Regions from separate parts of the Vibrio sp. THAF64 genome, predicted to be linked through region 2. Evidence: predicted binding sites of a transcription regulator. Region 2 holds the regulator's gene; the other holds the start of a gene.
The links. Region 2 encodes CRP, which controls carbon source genes, mostly activating them, when cyclic AMP is high. Its sites were predicted from a motif close to TGTGANNNNNNTCACA; they were not measured.
Positions count from the first base shown of each region.

Region 1: a site for CRP is predicted at 2,176-2,191, ahead of recB (exodeoxyribonuclease V subunit beta). Genes of this name have one in related genera too.

Region 1 is NZ_CP045355.1:758,515-766,813, forward strand. It holds gene recC (exodeoxyribonuclease V subunit gamma) at 1-2,034, shown strand, start outside; gene recB (exodeoxyribonuclease V subunit beta) at 2,290-5,910, shown strand; gene recD (exodeoxyribonuclease V subunit alpha) at 5,913-8,012, shown strand; gene FIU99_RS03515 (hypothetical protein) at 8,042-8,221, opposite strand.
Region 2 is NZ_CP045355.1:304,983-313,281, forward strand. It holds gene FIU99_RS01330 (aminodeoxychorismate/anthranilate synthase component II) at 1-416, shown strand, start outside; gene FIU99_RS01335 (aspartate aminotransferase family protein) at 808-2,022, shown strand; gene astA (arginine N-succinyltransferase) at 2,251-3,270, shown strand; gene astD (succinylglutamate-semialdehyde dehydrogenase) at 3,288-4,745, shown strand; gene FIU99_RS01350 (DUF1338 domain-containing protein) at 4,924-5,715, shown strand; gene crp (cAMP-activated global transcriptional regulator CRP) at 5,844-6,476, opposite strand; gene FIU99_RS01360 (phosphoribulokinase) at 6,719-7,588, opposite strand; gene FIU99_RS01365 (YheU family protein) at 7,677-7,889, opposite strand; gene FIU99_RS01370 (hydrolase) at 7,929-8,299, opposite strand, start outside.

The DNA of each region.
Region 1 (8,299 bases), 450 kb from region 2:
ACGCCTGCTATTTTGGCGCGATTTGGTTTGAATGAAGATGAATTCATTCAAGCGAAACAATGGGTCGAAGAGTCGGGCATTCGCTGGGGGCTCAATCACCATACTGGAGAAGAATTTGATTTGCCCGAAACCTCGCAAAACACTTGGCAATTTGGCATTCAGCGCATGTTGCTCGGTTACGCTATGCCTGAATCTGCTGGGTTGCTGGAAACCGAAAGCGGGCTGTTGTCCCCCTATAATCAGGTCCAGGGGATGGGAGCAGAGTTAGCGGGGAAACTGGCTCATTTCATCGAAACCGTCAGCCATTACCGTAGCCAATTGGCTCAGACTCAGTCCATTGAACACTGGCGTGAAACCTTGACGGTTGCGCTGGATGACTTCTTTAGCGTCGATCTGGAAGGAGAAGCGGCGCTTAAGTCTATTCGGGATACGTTGACGTCATTGAAAGATCAACTTCAAGAAGCGGCGTATGAGCAGGATCTGACGCCAAATATTGTCTCTCAATACTTGCACAACAAACTCTCCGGAACCCGAGTCAGTCAGCGCTTCTTAGCAGGCCAAGTGAATTTCTGTACTCTGATGCCAATGCGCTCGATCCCATTCCGCACTGTCTGCCTGCTTGGAATGAACGATGGGATTTATCCGCGAACGGTTCCGCCTGAAGGGTTTGATTTGATGAATGGCCGGGCGAAGCCCGGCGACCGCTCTCGTCGGGATGATGACCGATATCTATTTTTGGAAGCCTTGTTGTCAGCGCAACACACGCTCTATATCAGCTATGTGGGTCGCTCGATTCAGGACAATACGGAGCGCGTACCGTCAGTATTGGTGTCTGAGTTGATGGAATATTGCCAACAAAACTACTGTCTGGCAGGAGATGAAGCGTTAGCAGTGGACGAATCGGGTCAACGCCTGTTGAACTGTATTAGTGCCAGTCACTCTATGGTGCCGTTTAGCCCGAGTGCTTTTGTTGAACATAATGCCAGTTACGCTAAAGAGTGGTTGCCTGCGGCGAATCGACAAGGACAGGTTGGTGGCCAGTTCAATCGCCAGTTAAGTGATTACCTATTGGATGCAGTCTATCCGCTTGAGCTGGATTTGGTTGAGTTACAACGCTTCTGGCGTTTACCTGTGCAGTATTTCTTCAATCGCCGTCTCAAGGTGGTGTTTGAGCCTCCGTTACCTGTAATGGAAGATGATGAGCCATTCGTTCTCAATGGCTTAGAAAGCTACCAAATGCGCGATAGCCTGTTGGAATTATTGCTTGAACATCAGCTCAGTGGTGCAGGAGATCAGCAAGCTATCATTAACGATTTCATCGCACATCAACGTGCTCAAGGTAAGCTACCAGTAGGCGCATTTGGTGATATCGAATTTGAAACCAATCGAGTACAGGCTGAAGAGCTGGTAGAAAAGCTCACTTGGTTATGTGGCTCACCGAGCGACGATCTTGAAGTGAAACTGACCTTTGATGTGCTGGGAGAAGGAAAGCCTGTTCAGCTGACAGGTTGGCTAACTCAAAGCTATCAATCGGGCTTAGTTCGTTTTCGCAGTGGGCGAATACGTGCTCAGGATTATCTTGCTGTCTGGATCGATCATTTGGCTATGAACGCGATGGGGCATCAGCAATGCTCGCATATGGTGGGTTATGACCGCAAAGAAGGAGCCGTGCACCTCACGTTTCCGCCTCTCGAGAGTGCGGCTGCTGCTCACTCGACGCTGGGAGAGTTGGTTCGCTTGTTCTATCAGGGAATGACAACGCCTTTAACGTACTTCCCGAATACCGCTTTAGCTTGTGTAGAAGCGGGCTTTAGCCGTGGTAATTGGGCTGATGATGAAGAAAAGTCACTCAAGAAAATGGCAGACACATTTAACGATGGTTACCTTAGTCATGGGGAAGGCGCGAACGCTTACATTGCTCGTATCTGGCCTGAATGGAGCGATGAGTTGGCGATGCAAGTCAGGACGTTGACGGCATTAGTGTTACAAGCGCCGAGACTGGCAGTGAAAGATAATCAAGAGATAGAGAAGTAGGTGGCCGCCAGGAAATCATTATTGGTGTAGGGCGTTTTCTGTACGGCCACAGGTCAGAGGGACCATGATTCGGTTGCTTAGCGTCAGGTATTGCCTGCGTAAGTCGTGCAGCGAATACTATCGGTAAGACTCGCCGCTTGCCGTGAGAGAGGTCTCATAAAATCCTATCTTGAATGGGATTTTTATTGATAAATATCATTTTAAAGTCTGGATCACATTTGGATCTGGAATAAATGCATCAAGGGCACGAATTTTATGACATCCACGTCAATGGTAACGTCACTGGATACCATGACTTTTCCGCTTCATGGCGCGCGTTTAATTGAGGCGTCAGCCGGAACCGGAAAAACCTTCACTATTGCTGGCCTGTACCTCAGGTTGTTGCTTGGTCATGGCTGTGCGGAAAGTAAACACCAGCAGCCGCTAACGGTGGACCAAATTCTGGTGGTGACCTTTACTGAGGCTGCGACCGCCGAACTGAGAGACCGGATTCGAGCCCGAATTCATGATGCGCGGCTGGCCTTTTCTCGTGGTCAAAGCGGTGATCCCGTGATTCAACCTTTGCTTGAAGCCATTGACGATCATTCTCAAGCGGCTGAAATTCTCCTTCAAGCGGAAAGGCAGATGGACGAAGCGGCGGTCTATACGATTCACGGTTTTTGTCAGCGCATGTTGACTCAAAATGCGTTTGAATCCGGTAGTCGCTTTAATAACGAATTCATTACTGATGAGAGTCACCTTAAAGCTCAGGTTGTGGCAGACTACTGGCGACGTAATTTCTACCCACTACCGCTTAATCTCGCCGGTGAAGTGCGCCGAATTTGGGGGGCGCCTGCCGAACTGTTGAAAAAGATCAGCCCTTATTTAACCGGGGCACCTTTGCAGCTCTCAGTGCCAGCAATGCAAGGCAGTATGGCTGACCTGTATAGCCAAAACCTCAAACAGATTGATGAACTCAAAACAATTTGGCGCGAAGGGCAACAAGACTACCTTGCTCTAATCAGCGACTCGGATGTCAACAAGCGTAGCTACACCAAGAAATCATTGCCTGCTTGGCTTGAAGCGGTGGACATGTGGGCAGCGAGTGAAACCACGGGCTATGAGTACCCGGATAAACTAGAAAAGTTTGCGCAGAATATCCTGCAAGAGAAGACCCCTAAAGGGCAAGCGCCAAGCCATCCCGCTTTTGTTGCTATCGAGCAGTTTCTCGCCAAACCTATTAGTCTTGAAGCACCACTGCTGGCACACGCCATAGAACAGTGCCGCGAGATGTTGGCGAAGGCCAAGCAGCAGAAACAGTGGCTGTCGTTTGATGATCTGCTGACTCAGTTGTCCGCAGCGATTGATGAAGATGATAGTGAGCTGCTTACGCAGCGAATCCGCTCTCTCTATCCGGTCGCCATGATCGATGAATTTCAGGATACCGACCCGCTTCAATACAGCATATTCAGCCGTATCTATCTTGAGCACCCTCAGTGCGGTTTGTTCATGATTGGTGATCCCAAACAGGCGATTTACGGTTTTCGTGGTGCGGATATATTTACCTACATCAAGGCACGTAATCAGGTCTCCTCTCACTTCACTCTTGGCACCAACTGGCGGTCGAGCTCAGACATGGTCGCGGCGGTGAACCAGGTGTTCGAAACGCCGAGCAGCCCGTTTGTTTATGACGATGACATTCCGTTTATTCCGGTTAAATCGAGCCCGAATGCAGACAAACGCCAGTGGATGATAGATGGACAGCGCCAACCGGCAATGACTTACTGGTTACAAGAAGCTGAAGAGAAGCCATTGGCGAAAGGTGAATATCATCAAGCCATGGCGCAGGCCTGTGCCGATGAAATCCATCGTATTTTGTCGGCGGCTCAGAGCGAGCGTGCGTTTTTTGATGATGGAAAGTCTCAACACGCAATTCAGGCCGGAGACATTGCTGTGTTGGTTCGAACCGGCAGTGAAGGTCGAATGATCAAACAGGCCTTGGCAGAGCAGGGGATTGCCAGCGTGTATCTGTCTAACCGAGATAGTGTATTTGTCTCACAGGTGGCAGAAGACTTACAACGATTACTCCAAGCGGTGCTCACTCCGGAAAATGATCGTGCTTTAAGAGCCAGCCTTGCTTCTGAGCTGTTTGCTCTTGATGCCGGAACCCTCGACAAACTCAATAATGATGAAAATGAATGGGAAAATGCCATCAATGAGTTTAAGGAGTATCGCCGCTTATGGAGTCAACGTGGCGTATTGCCGATGCTGCGTAGCGTGATGAGTAAAAGACACATCGCAGAACGATTGCTTGAAGAAGATAATGGCGAGCGATCTCTGACGGACTTTATGCACATAGGAGAGCTGCTTCAGCAAGCCAGCCAAGAGCTCGACAGTGACCACGGTTTGCTGCGCTGGTTAGCTCAGGCCATTAGTGATGCCCGCAATGGTCTCGGGGGAAGTGAGGAGCAGATCCAGCGTTTGGAATCGGAGCGCAATTTGGTGCAGATCGTCACCATCCACAAATCAAAAGGGTTGGAATACGATCTGGTGTTTTTGCCGTTTGTGTTCAGCTATCGAGAGGCGAGTGAAGCCAAGTATTACGATAGTGCTTCAGACAAAACCATTCTGGATATCACCAAACAGGACGCCTCATTACAGCAAGCTGACAAGGAGAGGCTGGCGGAAGATCTGCGCTTGATCTACGTGGCGCTCACTCGCGCGGTTTATGGCTGCTTTGTCGGTGCGGCGCCGCTACGTAATGGTCGCTCGACGAAAGAGCCTACTGGCGTGCACCACAGTGCGATGGGGTACTTATTACAAAATGGTGAGCCAGGTGGCATCGCCGATTTAACCGCTGCGTTGCAACAGCACGCTCAGGAGCTGAGTTGTGTCCAGTTGGCGGATTTACCAGAGAGTGTGAATGAAAAGCTCGTTACTCGCGAAGCAGAGAAGCAAGCGCTGCATGCCAATGAATTGCAAAATGAAATCGATCGTAACTGGCGCATCACCAGTTATTCCGGTCTGGTTAAGCAGGGAGCCAGCCACCATTTTGACGATGCTGTGACGGACATATTGTTATTGGATGTCGACTCTTCTGATGAACAGCAGGAGGAAGAGCAGCTTGAGCCTGAGAAAAATATTTTTACTTTCCCGAAAGGCGCCAGACCAGGAACCTTCCTTCACACCTTATTTGAAGAGGTTGAGTTTACCGAATCTGCAACCTCAGACAGCAATAGCGAAATCATTGTTAATTTGATGGAAAGTGAGCAGCTTGACCCTGCTTGGTTGCCGATACTTCAACAACTCGTCGATACTGTATTGGCAACGCCGTTAGATGGTAAGCAACTGAAACTCAATCAAAAACAGCCTGCCCAACGTTTAGTTGAAATGGAGTTCTTGTTGCCGATTGAAATACTGACTGCACCCGCATTGAATCGCGTCATTCAGCGTCACGACCCTCTGTCTGCCAAAGCAGGCGATCTGGGCTTTCATTCCACACAGGGTATGCTGAAAGGTTTTATTGACTTGGTGTTTGAACATCAGGGCAAGTATTACGTACTTGACTGGAAATCCAATTACCTTGGAGATAATGTCGCTGACTATCATGGCGAGGCCCTGAAAACGGCCATGGTGGATCACCGCTATGATCTCCAATATCAAATCTATGCGCTGGCTTTACACCGATTCCTGCGAACTCGCGTACCAAATTACGATTACCAGACTCACTTCGGCGGAGTCTATTACCTGTTTTTGCGCGGTATGGACGGAGCAAGTGAACACGGCATTTTCTCTGCACGGCCGACACTTGAGTTTCTCGAAGACATGGACAGTCTGATTGATGGCCGTCCTATCGAACCGAAACAGTCCAGCTCTGGTCAGATGGAGTTACTCTAATCATGCAAGATCTCTTTTCGCGTCTTCAGCCTCTGGCGAGCAAAGGTTCAATCCGACAGATTGATTATCAGTTTGCTCGATTTATTCTTGCTCAAAGTAAAGATGAATACGTTGCTTTTGTTGCGGCAATCCTCAGCTGCGAGCTAGGTAAGGGGCATATTTGCTTGCCACTGTTTGACTGTTACGGACAGCCTGTGGATTTGGCAGCCAAATTGGGGCTGTTTGGTGATGCGGCTGTTGAGCTTAATCAAATGCTACAAAAGGTAGATTGGCCATCACTACTTCAAGCTTCATCTTTGGTCGGAGATCAAGGGCAGACATCGCCAATGATTTTTGACGGTGAACGACTTTACCTGCATCGTTATTGGCATTACGAAGTTGTACTGGCAAATCGCTTGAACAGCTTTGGGTCACCTATGATCCTAAAGCCTACTGATGCTCAAAAACTGGCAGAGTTGTTGAATCACCTGTTTGCCAGAAACTATCGTTACCTCTTTACTGATCTGGCCTCCGCGCAATCTGATGGGAGTTCTACACAGGTACTGAGACAGCAGTTAGTCTGCGATCATCTTGATGTAGTGAGCAGCGAACAGCTCGATTGGCCTACCATAGACCAAAAGCTCCTTAGTGCGACCAAAATAGAGCATTTGAACGTGCTGGATCAGTTGGTACCCGTGTCGGTCTGTGTTAACTGGCAAAAGGTAGCGGCAGCTGTGGCATTGACGCGACGCTTTGCGGTGATTTCTGGTGGTCCGGGTACCGGAAAAACCACCACCGTGACGAAATTGCTTGCCGCTTTGATCACTCAGGCTCAGCAAGCTGGCGATGCTCCGGTGATTAAGCTCGTCGCTCCGACAGGTAAAGCGGCTGCGCGATTGACGGAATCTATCGGTAAGGCGGTAGCAGAATTGCCTGTTGAACCTGCGCTTAAAGAGCAAATCCCAACCGACGCCAGCACTTTGCATCGCTTGCTAGGAGCTGTGCCAAACAGTGTTGAATTTCGTCACAACCAGCACAATCCACTTCACCTCGATATCTTAGTGGTGGATGAAGCCTCTATGGTGGATCTGCCTATGATGTACAAGCTGGTGGATGCACTGCCTAAACATGCTCGTTTGATACTGCTCGGTGATAAAGATCAGCTTGCGTCGGTGGAAGCTGGGGCGGTGTTGGGAGATATTTGTTCCTTTTACCAACAAGGCTACAGTGCCCCTCACGCTGGTGTGATTGCTCAGCTTACTGGCTACCAGACACTAGCCCAATCCTCCAATACTACGGCGACTATTGCTGATAGTTTGTGCATGCTGCAAAAGAGCTACCGATTTGATGCCCGTTCAGGTATCGGACAATTAGCGAAAGCGATCAATTCCGGCTCAATGCAAAAAGTCGATTGGGTCTGGCAGCGAGATTTCGAAGACATAGCGAGATTTCCTATCGATGGTCAGCACTACAGTCAGATGATTCAAACATTGGCACAGGAATACAGCCATTACTTAAAGAGAATCGGACAAGTGGTGGTGGATCCCAACACTGAACAACCAGAAACCACTCATCAGCGCGCAAAAGATGCGCTGCAGCTGTTCGCAAAATGTCGTTTGCTGTGTGCCGTTCGGGAAGGAGATTTTGGCATCTCAGGACTTAATCAACGCATAGAGCGAGCATTAAACGCACGTAAAATGATTCAGGTTCAGGACGAGATTTGGTATCACGGAAGGCCCGTTATGGTGGTACGTAACGATCACGCATTGGGTTTGTACAATGGTGATATTGGCCTTTGTTTACGTGATAACTCGGACGGAGTTGAGCGACTGAAGGTGTTTTTCGAACTCCCTGATGGCTCGGTTAAAGCTGTGCTTCCAAGCCGAGTACCTGAGCATGAAACGGCCTACGCGATGACGATTCATAAATCACAGGGCAGCGAATTTGAGCACACCTTGATGATATTACCACCGGAATTTACACCAATTCTGACTCGTGAGCTTATCTACACGGGCATTACGCGTGCAAAACAAAAATTGAGTTTATATGTGGATGACAGAGTTTTGGCGCGAGGGGTGAAGATCAGGACTGAGAGAGCAAGTGGCTTGGTAAACCGTTTATAACAATTACCATCCATGGCTATTGAGAGGAGTTATTGAATTGCCTGGCTGAAAGAGATACTGCGGATGCCGTACTTCTGCTGGTAGTTCAATATAAATGCTTTTAAACCCTTACTGACAGGAAAGACGCAGTGGACGTCCAGCCCTTCCAGAAGTTCGTTATCAGCCATATCCCAGAAACTCTGGATCGAGTTACAGATGATGGTTTTCATCGGTCATTTGCTCTTAGTGACGTTGTTATCTACCTCAAGCAATCCGTGCGACTTATCAGGCTTAGGTGCCTGTAAGTT
Region 2 (8,299 bases):
CACCTAATGAAGCAGGGGTCACTCTAGAGGTGATTGAACACTTTGCAGGTAAACTGCCGATACTTGGTGTGTGCTTAGGCCATCAGGCGATTGCTCAGGTATTTGGCGGTGAAGTGGTGCGTGCTCGTCAGGTGATGCACGGGAAAACATCCCCAATTCGACACAGTGGCCGCAGCGTCTTTGCAGGCTTGAATAACCCTCTCACAGTAACGCGCTATCATTCACTGGTGGTTCAAAACGGCACGTTACCAGAGTGTTTTGAGCTCACCGCTTGGACGGAGCTCGAAGATGGCTCGATGGATGAAATCATGGGCTATCAGCACAAAACCTTGCCTATTGATGCGGTGCAATTTCACCCAGAATCGATCAAAACTGAGCAAGGGCATGATCTACTTGCCAACTTTTTACGTCGCTAACCCTCTTTTATTACCTCAATAAATCCTGACTGGGATCACTTTTTTTAACATTTCTTTCATATTCTTGCGTGCGGATATTATGTGAAAAACTATTCGCAGGCGTTGTCCTGCCTAACTCTCCGCCCTTGTTATTACTATGCTTAACTACAGCTTATCTTTGTTATAAGAATATATTGCTTCATAAAAGCAGTGGCTTAATGCATAAATACTCAAAGCTAATGCAGAACAGACTTTCAGCAGTGAAGTAAAAAGAATAATTCACTATTGAAATGGTTAATTAAATGTAAATACAATGCCGCAATTGCTTAAATGCAAAACAATATGTGCTTTCGTTTAATGAAAGCAAGGATGCAAAAATTACCTGGCATGCGGTATCGAGAGGGAATGTGCAATGACAGTCGAAAATAAAGTAGAACGCGGTTTGTTTGATGAGGTGATGGTACCTTGTTATAACCCAATGGAAATGGTTCCAGTCAAGGGCGAAGGCGCTCGTGTTTGGGATCAGGAAGGCAAAGAGTATATCGACTTTGCTGGTGGTATCGCCGTGAGCTGTCTGGGTCATTGTCACCCTGCAATGGTTAATGCTCTGACGGAGCAAGGCCAAAAACTATGGCATCTAAGTAATGTCATGACAAACGAACCTGCACTTCGCCTAGCGAAGAAGCTGACAGACGTGAGCTTTGCAGAAAAAGTGTTCTTCGCTAACTCAGGTGCAGAAGCAAACGAAGCAGCTCTGAAACTGGCGCGTCGTTACGCAGCTGACCAGTTTGGCCCTGAGAAATCTGAAATCATCGCTTTCAAACAAGGCTTCCACGGTCGTACTTTCTTTACGGTAACGGTTGGTGGCCAAGCGGCTTACTCTGATGGTTTTGGTCCTAAACCTGGTGATGTCACTCACCTGCCGTACAATGATGTGGAAGCGCTACGTGCACACATCTCTGACCGTACTTGTGCCATCATGATGGAACCTCTTCAGGGTGAAGGCGGTATCATCTCTCCAACAGATGAGTTTGTTCAAACCGTTCGTGAACTGTGTGACAAGCACAATGCACTGCTTATCTTTGATGAAGTTCAGACAGGTAACGGCCGTACGGGGCACTTCTACGCTTATCAAGGTCTGGGTGTCACACCAGATATCCTAAGCACCGCAAAATCGCTCGGTGGCGGTTTCCCTATCGGTGCAATGCTAACTACAACTGAACTGTCTAAGCACCTGAAAGTGGGCACTCATGGTTCAACGTACGGTGGTAACCCACTTGCGTGTGCAGTTGCAGAAGCGGTCGTCGACATTGTAAGCGCACCAGAAACTCTGGCTGGCGTTGCAGAGCGCGAAGCTCTGTTCCGTGACGGTTTAGCTAAACTTAATGATAAGTACAACATGTTCGCGGAAGTTCGCGGCAAAGGCCTTCTTTTAGGCGCTGCGCTTAACGATGAGTGGCAAGGCCGTGCGCGTGACGTACTGGTTGCAGCAGGTAAAGAAGGTCTGATGGTGTTAGTGGCAGGCGCGAATGTAGTTCGCTTTACGCCTTCACTGGTTATCACCAAAGAAGAAATCGCAGAAGGATTAGCAAAACTAGATAAAGCACTAGCCACTCTAGTTAAATAATAAATAAACAAACTGGGAGAGCTGTATTGCAACAGTTCTCCCAATACCAGTGCTATCGGTCATGTGTTTGGATAGTTGCGCAGGAAAAATTGCTTAGAACAAGGCGTAGCTTACAGCAAGCGAGCGGGCCTAACTTCAAAAGCTACAACGTAGTGATTAGCGATTTTAGCCAGCAACAACGAATAGATGACCGATAGCATTGGTATCCTGCATCTGGAGGGAGTATCGATGCTGGTTGTTCGCCCTATAGCAATGTCGGACTACGATGCGCTGCACACCTGTGCGGTTGAATCGGGTCACGGATTCACATCTCTTCCGGTTAACGAAGAACTGTTGACCAATCGTATTACTCATTCTGAGTACAGCTTTGCCAAAAACGAAGTGACTGAACCTGGTGACGAAGGTTATCTGATGGTCGGTTTCGACAGTGAGACTGGCGAAGTCGCTGGTTGTACTGGTATTGAAGCTTCGATTGGCTGGGATGTGCCATTTTATTCTTACCACATCAGCACTATTGTACATTCATCGCCAAAATTGGGGGTGAATAATGTGGTTAAGCTGCTTACATTTGGCAATAACTACACGGGTTGTAGTGAAATCTGTACCTTGTTCTTGCGCCCGAATTTCCGTGGCGGACTGAATGGTCGCCTAATGTCGAAGTGTCGTTTCTTGATGATGGCGGAACACCCGCATCGTTTCTCAGAAACGGTATTTGCTGAAATGCGTGGCGTGTCAGATGAAGAAGGTAACTCACCATTCTGGCAATGGCTGCAAGAGCATTTCTTCTCGATTGATTTCACTATGGCTGATTACCTGACGGGTATCGGTAAGAAAGGCTTTATCGCCGACCTAATGCCTAAGCTACCAATTTATATCAACTTACTGAGCAAAGAAGCTCAGGCGGTGATTGGTCAGGTACATGAAAATACCAAGCCTGCATTGCGCTTGCTTGAGAAAGAAGGCTTCACTTGCCGTAACTACGTCGACATCTTTGATGGCGGCCCGTCGGTAGAGTGTGATGTGCGTAATATTGAGTCGGTCCGCCACTCATTCCGCGCGAAAATCACCATTGCTGAGCACACCAGTTCGCAAGATTACCTTATCTCAAACACGTCGTTTGAAAACTTCCGTGCCGTGGCAGCTAAAGCCGCATATGACCAGGCCTCTGAATCTGTGATTCTGGCACCTGATGTTGCTAAAGCACTGGAAGTGAATGAAGGCGAATACGTTCGCATGCTGGCTCAGTAATCGAAAGGAATAGAATCATGACACATTGGATTGCAGGCGAGTGGCTTGCGGGTCAGGGCGAATCGATGAACTCGATCAGCCCATACAACAATGAAGTGATCTGGCAGGGTGACAGTGCGTCACCTGCGCAGGTTGAATCGGCAGTGAGCGCTGCTCGAAACGCTTTCTTGAGCTGGAAAAAGCTGACTTACGCTGAGCGCGAAGCTGTGGTGCTGGCGTTTGCTGAGAAAGTAAAAGAGAACAGCGAGCAAATCGCTGAAATTATCGCGAAAGAAACCGGAAAACCAATCTGGGAAACGCGCACTGAAGCAGCAGCTATGGCTGGTAAGATTGCGATCTCTATCCGTGCTTACCATGACCGTACCGGTGAAGCGACGCGAGAAGCGGCAGGCAACCAGATTGTTCTGCGTCACCGCCCTTTGGGTGTAATGGCGGTATTCGGCCCTTATAACTTCCCAGGTCATTTGCCAAATGGCCACATTGTTCCGGCACTGCTTGCTGGTAACACGGTCGTGTTTAAGCCTTCAGAGCAAACGCCACTCACCGGCGAGTTCGCGATGAAACTATGGCAGCAAGCGGGCTTACCAGCAGGCGTAATCAACCTTGTTCAGGGCGCGAAGGAAACCGGTGTTGCGCTGGCAGATTCGAAAGGCATTGATGGCGTATTGTTCACGGGTAGTGCAAACACTGGTCATATCCTGCACCGTCAGTTTGCAGGGCAGCCGGGTAAAATGTTGGCGCTAGAAATGGGCGGCAACAACCCGATGGTGATCTCTGAAAACTACGGCGAGCTGGATGCAACTGTGTATACCATTATTCAGTCTGCTTTCATCAGTGCAGGTCAACGTTGTACTTGTGCCCGTCGCCTGTACGTGCCTGTTGGTGAGAAAGGCGACCAGCTGGTCAGCAAACTCGTTCAAGCAACTCAAAAGATTCGTGTTGATCAGCCATTTGCTGAACCTGCGCCATTTATGGGGCCTCAGATTTCTAAAGCAGCGGCTGACTTTATTCTTAATGCGCAAACAAACTTGCAAAGCCTTGGCGGTGTGAGCTTGCTAGAAGCGAAAGCGGGTGAAGCGGCATTTGTTTCTCCGGGCATCATTGATGTGACGCCAATCGCTGATCTGCCAGATGAAGAGTACTTTGGGCCACTACTACAAGTGGTGCGTTACCAAGGCTTGGAGAAAGCAGTTGAACTGGCAAACGATACGCGCTTCGGCTTGTCGGCAGGTCTGGTTTCAACCGATGATAGCGAGTGGGATTACTTTGTTGACCACATTCGTGCTGGCATCGTCAATCGCAACCGTCAGCTAACTGGCGCAAGCGGTGATGCACCATTCGGTGGCCCAGGTGCTTCGGGTAACCTACGCCCAAGTGCTTACTACGCAGCAGATTACTGCGCATACCCAATGGCATCAATGGAAGGTGGGGAAACTCTACTACCTGCTACATTGAGCCCGGGTGTTGAGTTATAAAAATATTTTAAGGGTTTCCCTTACCACCTCTCTTTTTGGGGAGGTTTTTAAACGTCACAGGTTGAAGGCTATCTGATCAGATTTCTGGACAAATTTGGTCAGATAGCCTCATTTATAAAATCAAATAAACAATAAATATAACTCCGTTAACGTAGACAAACCCAAACAAGGAGGCGTTATGACGCCACAAGTTTTATTCCAGTCGTTATGGAATGACTATATTCAACGCTTATGTCCCTCTGCTGATAAAGTTCACCATCTGCTTCAGGAAAATGAGCCATTGATCAATGACCACATTGCGCTGCGTACATTTAATGTCGCACCTTTGGGGATTGAGACACTGGCCAAACCGTTTATCGACGCTGGCTATAAGCCGTGCGGTGATTACGAGTTCGAAAGTAAGAAGTTAGTGGCGAAGCACTTTGAGCATCCAGACCCGAAACAGCCAAAAGTTTTTATCAGTGAGCTAAAAGTGAACGAGTGTTCTCCAGAGCTTCAGGCCATCGTTGCCAAGCTGGTTGAGCAATTGGACACCGATAAGCTAAAAGGTCATGAGTTCTTGTCTGGTGGGCGTTTATGGGATCTGAGTTTTGCTGATTACCAGTTGCTGGCAAAAGAGAGTGAATACGCTTCTTGGCTAGCAGCACACGGCTACGGTGCTAACCACTTTACGGTTAGCGTGAATCAGCTGGACGCTTTTGAAGAAGTGAAAGGTGTTAATGACCACCTACGTGAAGCTGGCTTTACGATCAATGAATCAGGCGGTGAAGTGAAAGGCTCGCCGGACGTGCTGCTTGAGCAATCTTCTACCATGGCGGATAAAGTACCAGTGACCTTCACTGAAGGGACTGAGATGGTTCCTGGTGGCTTCTATGAGTTTGCTAAGCGTTACCCAATGAGTAACGGTGAACTTTACCCAGGATTCGTTGCTGCTTCTGCTGACAAGATTTTCGAAAGTACTAACGGATAAGATAGACGAGAACGGGCTTCTCTCCCGATGGAGTCGAGAAGTCCTTTCCGGTTCCTGGATCCGATATAAACAAAAAAGCCACCAATGTTTCCATTGGTGGCTTTTAAAATTTTAGCGGTTAATCGAAATTAACGAGTTCCGTAAACAACGATTGTCTTACCATGGGCAGAAATTAGGTTCTGCTCTTCTAGCATCTTCAAGATACGACCTACTGTTTCACGAGAACAGCCAACAATCTGACCGATTTCCTGACGAGTGATCTTGATCTGCATGCCGTCTGGGTGTGTCATTGCATCTGGCTGTTTTGCCAGGTTAAGCAGTGTTTGCGCGATGCGGCCTGTTACGTCTAGGAATGCCAAGTCACCCACTTTCTGACTGGTTACCTGTAGACGGCTTGCCATTTGTGCAGACAGGCGCATTAGGATGTCAGGGTTAACTTGGATTAGCTGACGGAATTTCTTGAATGAAATTTCTGCTACTTCACAAGGAGATTTCGCACGAACCCATGCCGTACGCTCTTGGTCTTCTTCGAATAAACCAAGTTCACCGATAAAGTCACCTTGGTTTAGGTAAGAAAGGATCATTTCCTTACCTTCTTCGTCTTTGATAAGTACTGCAACAGAACCTTTAACAATGTAGTAAAGAGTCTCTGCTTTTTCGCCCGCGTGGATCAGCGTGCTTTTTGACGGGTACTTATGAATATGACAGTGTGAAAGGAACCACTCTAATGTTGGATCGGTTTGAGGTTTACCTAGAACCATAATATCTCACTTCCTCTGCAGGGTACGCTTGCTGCTTTCCATGTTTTAGCTAAGCCTTGAATCAAGACCTACTAGGATAAGAGCACTTTTCAAATGCTGCAAGCCATCTTTGTTTCGGTTTCAAATAGTATCTTTTTTTGAAATCGATTTCTTGATTTTAATCGGGTACACCTTACGATTTTGTACGCAAAAATGTGCACATGATCACGGTATGAAAAGTAATCGTGTTTATAACGCGAGTCTTAGCCAATTTTTCCGGTTTCGATTAACTGTTGCAAGATCGGGCGAACAATCAACTCGACCGCGAAACTCATTTTGCCGCCCGGTACCACGAGCGTGTTGTGGCGAGACATAAACGAACCATCAATCATTGCCAGTAGGTAAGGGAAATCGACGTTCTTAATTCCGCGCAGGCGAATCACGACAAAGCTTTCATCTAGGCTCGGTATGCCTTTGGCGTTGAGTGGGTTAGATGTGTCGACTGTTGGAACGCGCTGGAAGTTGATATGAGTTCGCGAGAACTGGGGAGTGATATAGTTAAGGTAGTCGTCCATCGAACGGACAATAGAATCCATCACGGCCTCACGAGAGTGACCACGATCTCGGGTATCTCGAACGAACTTTTGTATCCATTCCAAGTTAACAATGGGTACCATGCCAATCAGAAAGTCGACATGCTGAGCCACGTTAACATCGCCATCAACTACGCCACCGTGCAGACCTTCATAAAACAGTACATCGGAGTTCTCTGGTAGTTCTTGCCAAGGCGTAAAGGTTCCCGGCATCTGGTTGTACGGTACGGCTTCATCAAACGTGTGCAGATAACGGCGTACTTGCCCGGTTCCTTCGTTACCGTATTTACGGAAAAATTCAGCAAGCGCTGGGAAGTCGTTTGCCTGCGGGCCAAAGTAACTAATGTGACGACCCTGTTCACGGGCCTTACGAATTTCAACGTCCATCTCTGGGCGAGTAAAACGGTGAAAACTATCACCTTCTACCCAAGCGGGCTTAACGCTCATCATGTTGAACATTTTGCGGAATGCTTCAGATGTCGTGGTAGTACCTGCACCAGATGAACCAGTGACGGCAATGATCGGATGTTTTGCTGACATGACAAACCTTGTCTGTAAATAACTGTCCCTTGTTGCATGTCACTATAACACGCTTTAATGCAAGGGCACGGTATGCTGTGTTTTAAAGTTAGAACTTTTGTTTGAGCTGGATATCGACAGTTTCGTGAAGCTCAGAGAACACCACAACGGCTTCACCGGATTCAAGCTGAGCCTTAATCTGATCGACTTTATCTTGCAGGGAAATTTCCATCTCACCGTAGTCAGTGCCTTCACGCAGAACGAATTCACGAATCAGGTTTTCCAGTGTCTCTGGATCAATTTGTTGCCATGGGACGATCATAAATACCTCTGTCTTTTATGGTCGAAAGTTGGTGGGCTATTATCCAGAAACCGCCAGACTTTGATAGTAGGCAGGTAACGCTTCTTCTAACCAGAATCTTGGTTTGAGAGCACTGCCCGTTAAAAATCCGACATGACCACCTTGCTCGAACAGTCGGTAGTCTATGTTATATGGCAAGACGTATTTAGGGATGACGGCATCCGTCATGAAAGGGTCGTCTTTGGCATGAATGATTTGTGTCGGTATGCGAATGTCTTTGAGTCGATGAATACCGGAGCACCTTTGATAGTAATCCTGTGCGTCTTTAAAGCCATGTAAAGGAGCGGTAATTAAGTCGTCAAATTCAAACAGCTTAGTGACACGCTTAATGCTCTGGTAAGAGACATCGAGCTCGCCTTTAATTAGGTGAT